3 regions of the Pseudomonas sp. MBLB4136 genome follow, and region 3 is predicted to be linked to each of the others. Evidence: predicted binding sites of a transcription regulator. Region 3 holds the regulator's gene; each other region holds the start of a gene.
What was found. The regulator FliA, encoded in region 3, starts transcription of late flagellar genes. The targets are predictions, from matches to a motif close to CTAAAGTTTNNNNNNNNNNNGCCGNTAA.
Positions count from the first base shown of each region.

Region 1 (4,110 bases), 2.2 Mb from region 3:
GGTCGAGCCGCAGCACCCCGTCTTCGAAGATATTCAAGCGCTTGTGCAGTTCCTCCGCCGAGGCCGGCGGCAATGACTCGGCCGCTGACGACGTGGCCGAGGCACTATCGCTCGCCGGCGCCGGCTCGCCGCCCTGCGGCGAGCCTTCGATGGCCCGCTGCGCCTTCTTGGTCAGAACGGTGATGTCGATGCGCCGGTTCACCGGGCTCAGCGGGTTCTTTCGATCGAACAGGGCCGACGAGGCATAGCCGACCACTCGGGCCAGCTGCTCCTCCTCGTAGCCGCCGGCCACCAGCACGCGCCGGGCGGCATTGGCGCGATCGACAGACAGCTCCCAGTTGCCGAAGTCGCCGGTCCCGGCGAAGGGTTTGGCATCGGTGTGGCCACTGATGCTGATCTTGTTCGGCACCGCCTTGATGGTGTCGACCATGGCCAGCAGGATGTCTTCGAAATAGGGCTGCAGGCGCGCACTGCCGAGATCGAACATCGGCCGGTTCTCGGCATCGACGATCTGGATGCGCAGGCCGTCCTGGGTGATCTCGAACAGGATCTGGTCCTTGAAGCGCTGCAGCTGCGGGTTCTCCTCGACCTTGTTCTGCAGCTCCTGCAGCAGCAGCTCCAGACGCTCGCGCTCCAGCTCTTCGGCCATCGCCTCGGCCTGCTCCGGGTCGACCTGGGCAGCCTCGTCATCGACACGCTCGCTGTCGGCCGGCTCCTGGAGCTCCGGGTTCAGGGTGCGATCCGGTGACGGCGTGGGCGAACCACCGAGATCGATCACATAGGGGCTGGCGCTCTCGCTGAAACCGATCGGGTCCTTGAAATAGCCAGAGATCAGCTTCTTCTGCTCCGGCGAGGCCGAGGACATCAGCCACATCACCAGGAAGAACGCCATCATCGCCGTGGCGAAGTCGGCGAAGGCGATCTTCCAGGCGCCGCCATGATGGCCGCCGGCGGTCTTCTTGACCCGTTTGACGATGATCGGCTGATTATTTTCCATGGCTCATCAGTTTCCGCGCATCGCCTGTTCCAGCTCGGAGAAGCTCGGCCGGTGCGCCGGGAACAGCGTCTTGCGTGCGAACTCGACGGCCAGCGTCGGCGGCATGCCGGACGCCGAGGCCACCAGCGCGGCCTTGATCGATTCGTAGACGTTGAGCTCCTCCTTGGCGTCGTGCTCCAGGGCATTCGACAGCGGACCGAAGAAGCCATAGGAGGCGAGGATGCCGAGGAAGGTGCCGACCAGGGCCGTGCCGACCTTCTCGCCGATCTGCGCGTTATCGGCTTCGGCGAGAATCGACATGGTGATCACGATCCCCAGCACCGCCGCCACGATCCCCATCGCCGGCATGCCGTCGGCGACCTTGGCCACGGCATGGGCGGGATGTTCGAGCTCCTCCTTAAGGCTGACCAACTCCATGTCGAACAGGCCCTCCAGCTCATGGGGCGCCATGTTGCCGGACGACATGATGCGCAGGTAATCGCAGATGTAGGCGGTCATCCGCTCATCCTTGAGGATCGCCGGATACTTGCTGAAGATCGGGCTGGCGGCCGGCTCCTCGAGATCGGCCTCGATGGCCATCATGCCCTCGCGCCGGCTCTTGTTGAGGATCTCGTAGAGCAGCTTCAGCACCTCCAGATAGAAGGTATGGGTGAAGCGCGAGCTGAACATCTTCAACGACTTCTTGAAGACGTGCATGAAGGTGCTGCCCGGGTTGGCCTGGAGAAACGCCCCCAGGGCCGCACCGCCGATGATCATCACCTCGAAGGGGTGCACCAGGGCCATGAATTGGCCGCCGGAAAGAGTAAAGCCGCCGATTACGCTGGCGAACACGACGATGATGCCGATGATTTTTGCCATATTAGAGAAAACTTGCAGGAACCAGGAGTTGGGGTTTGTTGAATCAACCCTTCTATTTATCGGAAGGAATGCGCGAGACTATAGCCTGTTTAGTTCAAAAGCCAGTTTGGCTCCCCCATGCCGACACCCCTACCCCGCAGCCTCGACGCCTGGCTCAAACAGCTGGACAAACAACCTCTACCAGTGCCTGCCGACAGCCAGCAGCGGGTATGTCGCGCCCTGACGGACAGTCGGCGCTCGCTGCGCGACATCGCCGAGCTGATGCAAGGCAGCCCGGCGCTGTCACTGCGCGTACTGCGCGAAGCCAATCGCCAGAGCGGCGGTCTCGGCGAGCGGGCGGAAAGCCTGGAAAGCGCCATCGGTCGCCTCGGCCTACAGCGCACCGAGGAACTGGTGCAGCGCCAGCCGACCCTGCCAGCCGAGGAGATCCCCCCGGCGCTGCGGCAGATCCAGCTGATCAGCCAGCACGCCAGCCAGCAGGCCAACGGCCTGTTCGCCGGGCGCCTGGCCCGGCTCTGGCAGGAAATCCACTGGGGCAGCCTGTTGTTTCTCGCGCCGCTCTGGCCCCTACTAGCCGCGCGGCCGGAGCTGCTCGAAGCCTGGGAGCAGCGGGTTCTGGTCAAGGGCGAGCCAGCCAGCCGGGTCGAGCAGGAACTGCTCGGCGTGCCCCTGCTCGAACTCTGCCTGGCCCTGGCCGAGCGCTGGCGCCTGCCGGAGTGGATCGTGCAGGGCTATCGCCTGCTGACCCTGGACCGCCGCCTGCTGATCAAGGCGCTGCATATCGCCCGCGATAACGAGCACCCGCTGCACCAGCAGCAGATGCTCGATGCAGCCCCCCAGCTGCGCCGCTGGCTGACCCAGCCGGCCAACACCATAGTGCTGGCCAACGGCCTGGCGCTGTCGGCCCACCAGGCCTGGAGCAGTCCGCACAGCCTGCGCTGGCAGCGCCTGAGTGGACTCTACCTGCAACTTCCGCTGGTCGAGGTGCAGCAGCAGATTCACCAGCAGGCCGCCCAGAGTGCGCGCCTGCATGCCGCCAGGGGCCTCTGGCACCCGGCCGAGGCGCTGCTGTGGCCTCCCACTGCTTGCCACCTGCGCAGCGCCGTGCCAGAGGCGCCCGCACCGGCACCGGCGAAAGCCACGGCAGTCGATGAATGGCGACGCCTGTGTACGCAACTGCTCGCCCAGCCCAGCGCCTTCAACAACCTCGAGCAGCTCGCCAGCAGCGCCAACCAGGCCCTGCAGGCCTGCGGCCTGCCGCGTGTACTGCTGCTGCTGGCCGACCGCAGCCACAGCCGCCTGCGCGCGCTGCAGCACGCCGGCCTGGATCAGCCGGGGAGTGGCCTGGCGCTCGACCCCCAGCACAGCCAGGTGCTGCGCCGCCTGCTGAAGGAGCCCGGGCAGTTGCGCCTGACCCCCAGCAATATCGCCCAGTTCTCCGCCCTGCTACCCGGCGCGCTCAAGGCGCTGTTTCCCAGCGAGCACCTGATGCTCCGTTCGCTGGCCTGCAACGGCCGAGTCGCCCTGCTGCTGGTCGTCGACCGCAACGGCGGCGCCTTCAGCGACACCCATCTGCAGGCCTTCGGCAAGACGGCGCAATGCATCGAGCGTGCCCTGAGCAGCTTTGCCAGACGCGCGCCCTAGGCTTTCCGCTACAATTCGCCCCTTCTCCGACTAAGAGGTCCAGCATGACTGCCTTCGCCGAGTTGCCGTTGGTTATCCAGCCGGCCGATCTGGCCAGCCGCCTGAGCGCCCCCGAGCTGATCCTGGTCGACCTGACCAGTGCAGGGCGCTATGCCGCCGGACACATTCCCGGCGCCCGCTTCGTCGAGCCGAAACGCACCCAGCTGGGCCTGCCGCCGGCACCCGGCCTGCTGCCGGAACAGGCACAACTGCAACAGCTGTTCGGCGAGCTGGGGCACAACCCGGACGCCGTATACGTGGTGTACGACGACGAGGGTGGCGGCTGGGCCGGACGCTTCATCTGGTTGCTGGATGTGATCGGCCATGGCCGCTACCACTACCTCGACGGCGGCCTGGTGGCCTGGCTGGCCGAGGAGCGCCCGCTCAGCGACGATCAGCCAGCCCCGCAGTCCGGGGCAGCGTCGCTGAGTTTCAGCACGGCGCCCAGCGCCACACGCGAGTACCTGCAGAGCCGCCTGGGGGCCAGCGACCTGGCGATCTGGGACGCCCGCTCCCCGGCCGAGTACCGCGGTGAGAAGGCCCTGGCGGCCAAGGCCGGGCATATCCCCGGC
Region 1 covers NZ_CP196713.1:430,778-434,887, reverse strand. The annotation lists gene motB (flagellar motor protein MotB) at 1-997, opposite strand, end outside; gene motA (flagellar motor stator protein MotA) at 1,004-1,855, opposite strand; gene ACSX1D_RS01950 (HDOD domain-containing protein) at 1,973-3,499, shown strand; gene ACSX1D_RS01945 (rhodanese-like domain-containing protein) at 3,544-4,110, shown strand, end outside.
Region 1: the regulator FliA is predicted to act here: its motif matches at 1,912-1,939, upstream of motA (flagellar motor stator protein MotA).

Region 2 (4,110 bases), 210 kb from region 3:
GTCGAAGCTGGAGAAAGGGTGGAAGGGGTTGCGCTTGATGCCGGTGCGGTTGACCGCGGCATTGAGAAAGCCGAGGTCGAAGCTGCTGTTGTGCCCGACCAGGATCGCCCGCTTGCAGCCGTTGGCCTTCAGTGACTTGCGCAGGCCGCGGAAGATTTCGTTCAGCGCGTGTTCCTCTGTGACGGCCATGCGCAGCGGGTGGTCCAGCTTGATCCCGGTGAATTCCAGAGCCGCCTGTTCGATGTTGGCGCCTTCGAACGGTTCGATGCGGAAGAAATGGGTGTGATCGGGGTAGAGAAAACCCTGTTCATCCATGCCGACCGTGGTGGCGGCGATCTCCAGCAGGGCGTCGGTGGCGCAGTTGAAACCACCGGTCTCGACATCCACCACCACCGGCAGGTAGCCGCGAAAGCGCGCCGCCATGGGGTGGCGCGAGGCGGATGGGGTGCTGCTGTCGAGTTCGTCTTCGTACAGGTCTTCGCTCACGCCTGCTCCTCCAGTACACGCCAGCGCAGGGGCTCGCCGGCGCGCAGGGGGATGACGCTCTGCTCGCCAAACGGCAGGCTGGCTGGGACCTGCCAGTCCTGACGCACCAGGGTGATGGTCTCGCTGTTGCGCGGCAGGTCGTAGAAGTCCGGGCCGTGCTCGCTGGCGAAGCCCTGCAGCTTGTCCAGGGCGTTGCGCTGCTCGAAGGCTTCGGCATACAACTCGATGGCTGCATAGGCGGTGTAGCAGCCGGCGCAGCCGCAGGCGGACTCCTTGGCATGCTTGGCGTGCGGCGCCGAGTCGGTGCCGAGGAAGAACTTGCGGCTGCCGCCGGTGGCCGCGTCGAGCAGGGCTTCCTGATGCACATTGCGCTTGAGGATCGGCAGGCAATAGAAGTGCGGGCGGATGCCGCCGACCAGCATGTGGTTACGGTTGTACAGCAGGTGATGGGCGGTGATGGTGGCGCCGACATTGGCCGAGGCGGCGTTGACGAACTGCACCGCGTCGCGGGTGGTGATGTGCTCGAAGACTACCTTGAGGCCGGGAAAGCGCTCGACCACGCGGGTGAGGTGTTCGTCGATGAAGGCCTTCTCGCGGTCGAACACGTCGATCTCGCTGCGCGTCACCTCGCCATGCACCAGCAGCGGCAGGCCAATCTCGGCCATGGCTTCCAGGGCCGGGAAGATCTTGTCGATGCTGGTCACGCCCGAGTCGGAGTTGGTGGTGGCGCCGGCCGGGTAGAGCTTGGCGCCATGCACGAAGCCACTGGCCTTGGCTTGGCGCACGTCCTCGGGGCTGGTGTTGTCGGTGAGGTAGAGCGTCATCAGCGGTTCGAAGCCACTGCCGGCCGGACGCGCATCGAGGATGCGCTGACGATAGCCTTCGGCCTCGGCGGCGTTGCGCACCGGCGGCACCAGGTTCGGCATGATGATGGCGCGGGCGAAGGTGCGGGCGACATCGGCCACGGTATGCGGCAGCACGGCGCCATCGCGCAGGTGGATGTGCCAGTCGTCGGGGCGCAGCAGAGTGAGGCGGTCGGTCATTTGGGGGGCTTCCGGGCGGGCAAAACGTGGCTGGAATGCTACCGGAAAAGCCCCCGCAGAGCACGCCGGGCAGATGGTTGGGGGCGGGCTGTGGCCAATCGCGGCTTAAGTTTTGCCCCACGCCACCGATACCCAGAGGGAACGCCGTTATTCCCCGTGGAGCCCACCGTGCGCCAGTCTTATACAAGCCTGTTCAGTTTGCTCGGCACGCTCGTCGGCCTGACATTGGCACAGGCGGCCGCCGCCATCAGCTTTCAGACCCGCCTGGAAAAGGTCGAATGGAAGGTCGAGGGTGACCAGTTCGAGTGTCGCCTGTCGCAGCCGATCACCGATTTCGGCAGCGGCGAGTTCGTGCGCCGCGCCGGTGAGCAGGCGACCTTCCGCTTGCAGGTGCGCGAGCGCTGGCTCGGCGCCGGCTCGGCCACCCTGCTGGCGGCGGCGGCGCCCTGGCAGCCGGGGCGCGGCGATATCCACCTGGGTTCGGTCAGCGTCGCCGCCGGCGAGGTCCCCTTCAACAGCTCGCAGGAGCAGGCCGGGCACCTGCTCACCGGCTTGCTCGAGGGGCGCAGCCCGCTGGTGCGCCACCGTACCGTGCAGGGCGGCGAGCGCCTGGAGGTTCGCCTGCTGCCGGCCAGGTTCCGCCAGGCCTACACCGAGTACCTGGGCTGCACCGCCAAGCTGCTGCCGGTCAACTTCGACCAGGTGCGCCTGAGCCAGGTCGGGTTTCCCGGCGGCGGCGTGGACCTGGAGCCCCTGGCCCAGGCCAAGCTGGACATCATCATGACCTTTCTCAAGGCCGATCCGAGCGTCAACCGCATCCAGCTCGACGGTCATGCCGACAACAGCGGCAACCGCCTGAGCAATCGCGATCTGTCGCGCCGCCGCGCCCTGGCGGTAATGGAGTACCTCAAGGCCAGTGGCGTGCCGGCCGAACAGATCACCATGCGTTTCCATGGCGAGCGCTACCCCCTGGTGCCGAACACCAGCGAGGCCAACCGGGCGAAGAACCGCCGGGTCAGCATCCGCCTGGACCGGGTGCCGGAGGCGCCGGCCGAGGATGCCGTGCGCGACGCAACTGCACCCGCGCCAGCCAGCGCGTCCTGAGCTATCGAGGCCGCGTCGCGCGCCTGAAAGAAACCGTCGCTTCATCGTCACAAGCTGTCGCGCCCCTGTAAATTGGCCGCCAGGGTCAGTAGAATCACGGGTTTTCGTACAACCCCGTGGAGTTGATGGCATGGCCGACGTAAACAAGGTAGTCCTGGCGTATTCCGGTGGCCTGGACACTTCGGTGATCCTCAAGTGGCTGCAAGACACCTATAACTGCGAAGTGGTGACCTTCACCGCGGACCTCGGCCAGGGGGAAGAAGTCGAGCCGGCGCGCGCCAAGGCCCAGGCCATGGGCGTCAAGGAAATCTACATCGACGACCTGCGCGAAGAGTTCGTCCGTGACTTCGTCTACCCGATGTTCCGCGCCAACACCGTCTATGAAGGCGAGTACCTGCTGGGTACCTCCATCGCCCGCCCGTTGATCGCCAAGCGCCTGATCGAAATCGCCAACGAGACCGGCGCCGACGCCATCTCCCATGGCGCCACCGGCAAGGGCAACGACCAGGTGCGTTTCGAACTGGGTGCCTACGCGCTCAAGCCTGGCGTCAAGGTGATCGCCCCCTGGCGCGAGTGGGACCTGATGTCCCGCGAGAAGCTGATGGACTATGCCGCGAAGCACGAGATCCCGATCGAGCGCCACGGCAAGAAGAAGTCGCCGTACTCCATGGACGCCAACCTGCTGCACATCTCCTACGAGGGCGGCGTGCTGGAAGACACCTGGACCGAGCACGAAGAAGACATGTGGCGTTGGACCAAGTCGCCGGAAGCGGCGCCGGATACGCCGACCTACATCGAGCTGACCTACCGCGCCGGTGACATCGTCGCCATCGACGGCAAGGACATGACTCCCGCCACCGTACTGGCCGAGCTCAACCGCATCGGCGGCGAGAACGGCATCGGCCGTCTGGACATCGTCGAGAATCGCTTCGTCGGCATGAAGTCGCGCGGCTGCTACGAGACCCCCGGCGGCACCATCATGCTCAAGGCCCACCGCGCCATCGAGTCGATCACCCTCGACCGCGAAGTGGCGCACCTGAAAGACGAGCTGATGCCCAAGTACGCCAGCCTGATCTACAACGGCTTCTGGTGGAGCCCGGAGCGCGTCATGCTGCAGCAGATGATCGACGCCTCCCAGGCCAACGTGAACGGCGTGGTGCGCCTGAAGCTGTACAAGGGCAATGTCGTGGTGGTGGGCCGCAAGTCCGACGATTCGCTGTTCGACGCCACCATCGCCACCTTCGAGGACGATGCCGGCGCCTACAACCAGCAGGACGCGGCGGGCTTCATCAAGCTCAACGCACTGCGCATGCGCATCGCCGCCAACAAAGGGCGTACCCTGCTGTAAGGCAGGTGTGCCGAGGCCGTTGCCCGGCCTGACGTCAAGCAACCCCGGCCCATGCCGGGGTTGTGCTTTCTACGCCGCCACAAGCGGCACGCAACGAGGAGAATTTCGATGAGACTGCTGCATACCATG
Region 2 covers NZ_CP196713.1:3,281,949-3,286,058, reverse strand. The annotation lists gene rnt (ribonuclease T) at 1-486, opposite strand, end outside; gene pyrC (dihydroorotase) at 483-1,529, opposite strand; gene ACSX1D_RS14865 (flagellar protein MotY) at 1,719-2,633, shown strand; gene ACSX1D_RS14860 (argininosuccinate synthase) at 2,764-3,981, shown strand; gene gloA (lactoylglutathione lyase) at 4,090-4,110, shown strand, end outside.
Region 2: the regulator FliA is predicted to act here: its motif matches at 1,634-1,661, upstream of ACSX1D_RS14865 (flagellar protein MotY).

Region 3 (4,110 bases):
CGCATGCTCCTGGCACACCTGTCCCATGCGATTCAGACGCCGAAGCAGGAGCCGCTGGAGGAGGGCGGGGTGATCGCCCTGGTCGGCCCGGCCGGCATGGGCAAGACCACCACCCTGGCCAAGCTGGCGGCGCGCTACGTGCTCAAGCACGGCGCCCAGAACATCGCCCTGGTCAGCATGGACAGCTACCGCATCGGCGCCCAGGAGCAGGTCAAGACCCTCGGCCGCATCCTCGGCGTGCCGGTGACCCTGGTCGATCCCGGGCAGTCCCTGACCCAGGCCCTGGCGCCCCTGGCGCGCAAGCGCGTGGTGCTGATCGATACCGCCGGCCTGCCGGCCAACGACCCGGCGCTGCGCATGCAGCTGGAAGCCCTGGCCAGTCGCGGCATCAAGGCGCGCAACTACCTGGTCATGGCGGCTACCAGCCAGAGCCAGGTACTCAAAGCCGCCTATCACAGCTACAAGCGCTGTGGCCTGAGCGGCTGCATCCTGACCAAGCTCGACGAGGCCACCAGCCTCGGCGAGGTCATGGGTCTGGCAATTGGCCAACGCCTGCCAGTAGCCTATGTGGCCGATGGCCCGCGCATTCCCGATGACCTGCAGGTGCCGCGCAACCACCAGCTGGTGAGCCGGGCCGTGGGCCTGCAGTCCGCGGAAGATCCGAGTGAAGACGCGATGGCCGAGATGTTCGCCGGCCTCTATCAGCAGCCGGCACGCCGCGCCGGTTAGCCGCGCGGCAGCAATGACTCAGTGGCACGAGGTGCGGGTTGGCCTGGTGTCGGATTGGCGGGGTACGCTTAGGCAAGCGGATCCAGTCGACCTTAGACAAGGTGTATAGAGAACATGGGTATGCATCCCGTACAGGTGATTGCGGTGACCGGCGGCAAGGGTGGCGTCGGCAAGACCAATGTGTCGGTGAACCTGGCCCTGGCCCTGGCCGATATCGGCCGCCGGGTCATGTTGATGGACGCCGACCTGGGGCTGGCCAACATCGACGTGCTGCTGGGCCTGACGGCCAAGCGCACCCTGGCCGATGTGATCAGCGGCGAGTGCGACCTGCGCGACGTGGTGCTGCAGGGGCCGGGCGGCATCCGCATCGTTCCGGCCGCCTCCGGCACCCAGAGCATGGTGCAGCTCTCGCCCATGCAGCACGCCGGGCTGATCCAGGCCTTCAGCGATATCAGCGAAAACCTGGACGTGCTGATCGTCGATACCGCGGCGGGCATCGGCGACTCGGTCGTCAGCTTCGTGCGCGCGGCCCAGGAAGTGCTGGTGGTGGTCTGCGATGAGCCGACCTCGATCACCGACGCCTATGCCCTGATCAAGCTGCTCAATCGCGACTACGGCATGAACCGCTTCCGCGTGCTGGCCAACATGGCCCACAGCCCGCAGGAAGGTCGCAACCTGTTCGCCAAACTGACCAAGGTCACCGACCGTTTCCTCGACGTCGCGCTGCAGTATGTCGGCGCGGTGCCCTACGACGAGTCGGTACGCAAGGCCGTGCAGAAGCAGCGGGCGGTCTATGAGGCGTTTCCGCGCTCCAAGTGCGCGTTGGCATTCAAGGCGATCGCGCAGAAGGTCGATGCCTGGCCGCTGCCGGCCAACCCACGCGGTCATCTGGAATTCTTCGTCGAACGACTGGTGCATCAGCCGGTCGCGGACTCAGCGGTATGACAGCAGCCTCCGGACTTCGTATGTATAACAAGGCGCAAGGGCAAGATTCCCAGCATCAGTTGATCGAGCGCCATGCGCCCTTGGTCAAGCGTATCGCCTACCACTTGCTGGCGCGTCTGCCGGCCAGCGTGCAGGTGGATGACCTGATCCAGGCCGGCATGATCGGCCTGCTCGAGGCGGCGAAGAAATATGACGGCAGCAAGGGCGCCAGTTTCGAGACGTTCGCCGGCATTCGCATTCGCGGCTCCATGCTCGACGAGGTGCGCAAGGGCGATTGGGCGCCACGCTCGGTGCACCGCAACAGTCGCATGGTCAGCGACGCAATTCGGGTAATTGAGGCCAGAACCGGACGTGACGCTAAAGATCACGAGGTTGCGGCCGAACTCCAATTGAGTCTCGAAGATTACTACGGCATTCTTGGCGACACTTTGGGCAGTCGCCTGTTCAGCTTCGACGACCTGTTGCAGGACGGCGAGCATGGCGCACTGAGCGAAGACGCCAATGCCACCCATCATGAACCTTCGCGTGATCTGGAAGACGAGCGCTTCCAGGCGGCCCTGGCCGATGCCATCGCCAACCTGCCGGAACGCGAGAGGCTGGTGCTGGCGCTGTATTACGATGAGGAGCTGAATCTCAAGGAGATTGGCGAGGTGCTGGGGGTCAGCGAGTCGCGAGTCAGCCAGATACACAGCCAGTGCGCGTCACGCCTGCGTGCGCGACTGGGTGAGTGGCGCGCGCGATAGCCCTGGGCAGGGCGCTGATGGAAATTGCCGGTGCAGTGGTTGCACAACGCTCTGCCAGGCCGGTTTCACGATTAAGGGCGTAGCCAGCGGCTGGTTACGTTTAGGACTGTACGGAGGTCGACTTGGACAAGAACATGAAAATCCTCATCGTTGATGATTTCTCAACGATGCGACGGATCATCAAGAACCTCCTGCGTGACTTGGGGTTCACCAATACCGCAGAGGCCGACGACGGCACCACCGCGCTGCCGATGCTGCACAGCGGCAGTTTCGATTTCCTGGTGACCGACTGGAACATGCCTGGCATGACCGGTATCGACCTGTTGCGCGCGGTTCGGGCAGATGAGCGGCTCAAGCACTTGCCCGTGCTGATGGTTACCGCGGAAGCCAAGCGCGACCAGATCATCGAGGCCGCTCAGGCCGGAGTGAATGGTTATGTAGTCAAACCGTTCACAGCCCAGGTGCTGAAAGAGAAGATCGAAAAGATCTTCGAGCGGGTCAACGGCTGATGTCTGCCGCGAGGGCGCTATGGAACACGATGATTCCCAGCAGGACGACCTCGAGTCGACCCTGAAGTTAAATGCTCGCCAGTTGGTCGATAGCCTGGATCAAGGCAACTTCGGCGATGCGGTGCAGCTGATCAATGAACTCAACAAAGCCCGCGACCGTGGTCTGTACCACGAAGTCGGCAAACTGACGCGCGAGCTGCACAACGCCATCGTCAATTTCCAGCTTGACCCGCGCGTGCCCCATGCGCAGGAAGTCTCGCAGATCACCGATGCCACCGAACGCTTGAACTACGTGGTGACGATGACCGAGAAGGCCGCCAACCGGACCATGGACCTGGTCGAGCAGAGTGCACCACTGGTCAACGACCTCGGCAGCGAGGCCCAGGGCCTGAGTGCCGAGTGGGGGCGCTTCATGCGTCGGGAAATGGGCGCCGAGGGCTTTCGCGAGCTGGCCAAGCGCATCGAGCTGTTCCTGGCTCGCAGCGAGCGCGACAGTGCCAAGCTGTCGGGGCACCTCAACGACATTCTGCTCGCCCAGGACTTCCAGGATCTGACCGGCCAGGTGATCAAGCGGGTCACCCAGTTGGTCACCGAGGTGGAAAGCAACCTGCTCAAGCTGGTGCTGATGGCCAGTCAGGTCGACCAGTTCGCCGGTATCCAGCATGACCATCAGGCGCTGCGCGCCGAGCTGGCCAAACAAAAAGAGCCTTCCCATGGTGAAGGTCCGCAGATTAATGCCGAAAAGCGTGAAGACGTCGCCGCATGTCAGGACGACGTCGACGATCTGCTTTCCAGCTTAGGTTTTTAGGAGCACGTTTATGAGCTTCGGCGCCGATGAAGAGATCCTCCAGGATTTCCTGGTAGAGGCCGGCGAAATTCTCGAGCAACTGTCTGAACAGTTGGTCGAGCTAGAGAGCCGCCCGGACGATATGAGCCTGCTCAACGCGATTTTTCGCGGCTTTCATACCGTCAAGGGTGGCGCCGGCTTCCTCCAGCTCAATGAGCTGGTGGAGTGCTGCCATATCGCGGAGAACGTCTTCGACATCCTGCGCAAGGGTGAGCGACGGGTCGACGCCGAGTTGATGGATGTGGTGCTGGAGGCGCTCGACGCGGTCAATGGCATGTTCGCCCAGGTGCGCGAGCGGACCGAGCCGACGCCGGCCAGCGAGGCGTTGCTGGCCGCG
Region 3 covers NZ_CP196713.1:3,067,867-3,071,976, reverse strand. The annotation lists gene flhF (flagellar biosynthesis protein FlhF) at 1-729, shown strand, start outside; gene fleN (flagellar synthesis regulator FleN) at 835-1,674, shown strand; gene fliA (RNA polymerase sigma factor FliA) at 1,671-2,417, shown strand; gene ACSX1D_RS13790 (chemotaxis response regulator CheY) at 2,552-2,926, shown strand; gene ACSX1D_RS13785 (protein phosphatase CheZ) at 2,946-3,734, shown strand; gene ACSX1D_RS13780 (chemotaxis protein CheA) at 3,745-4,110, shown strand, end outside.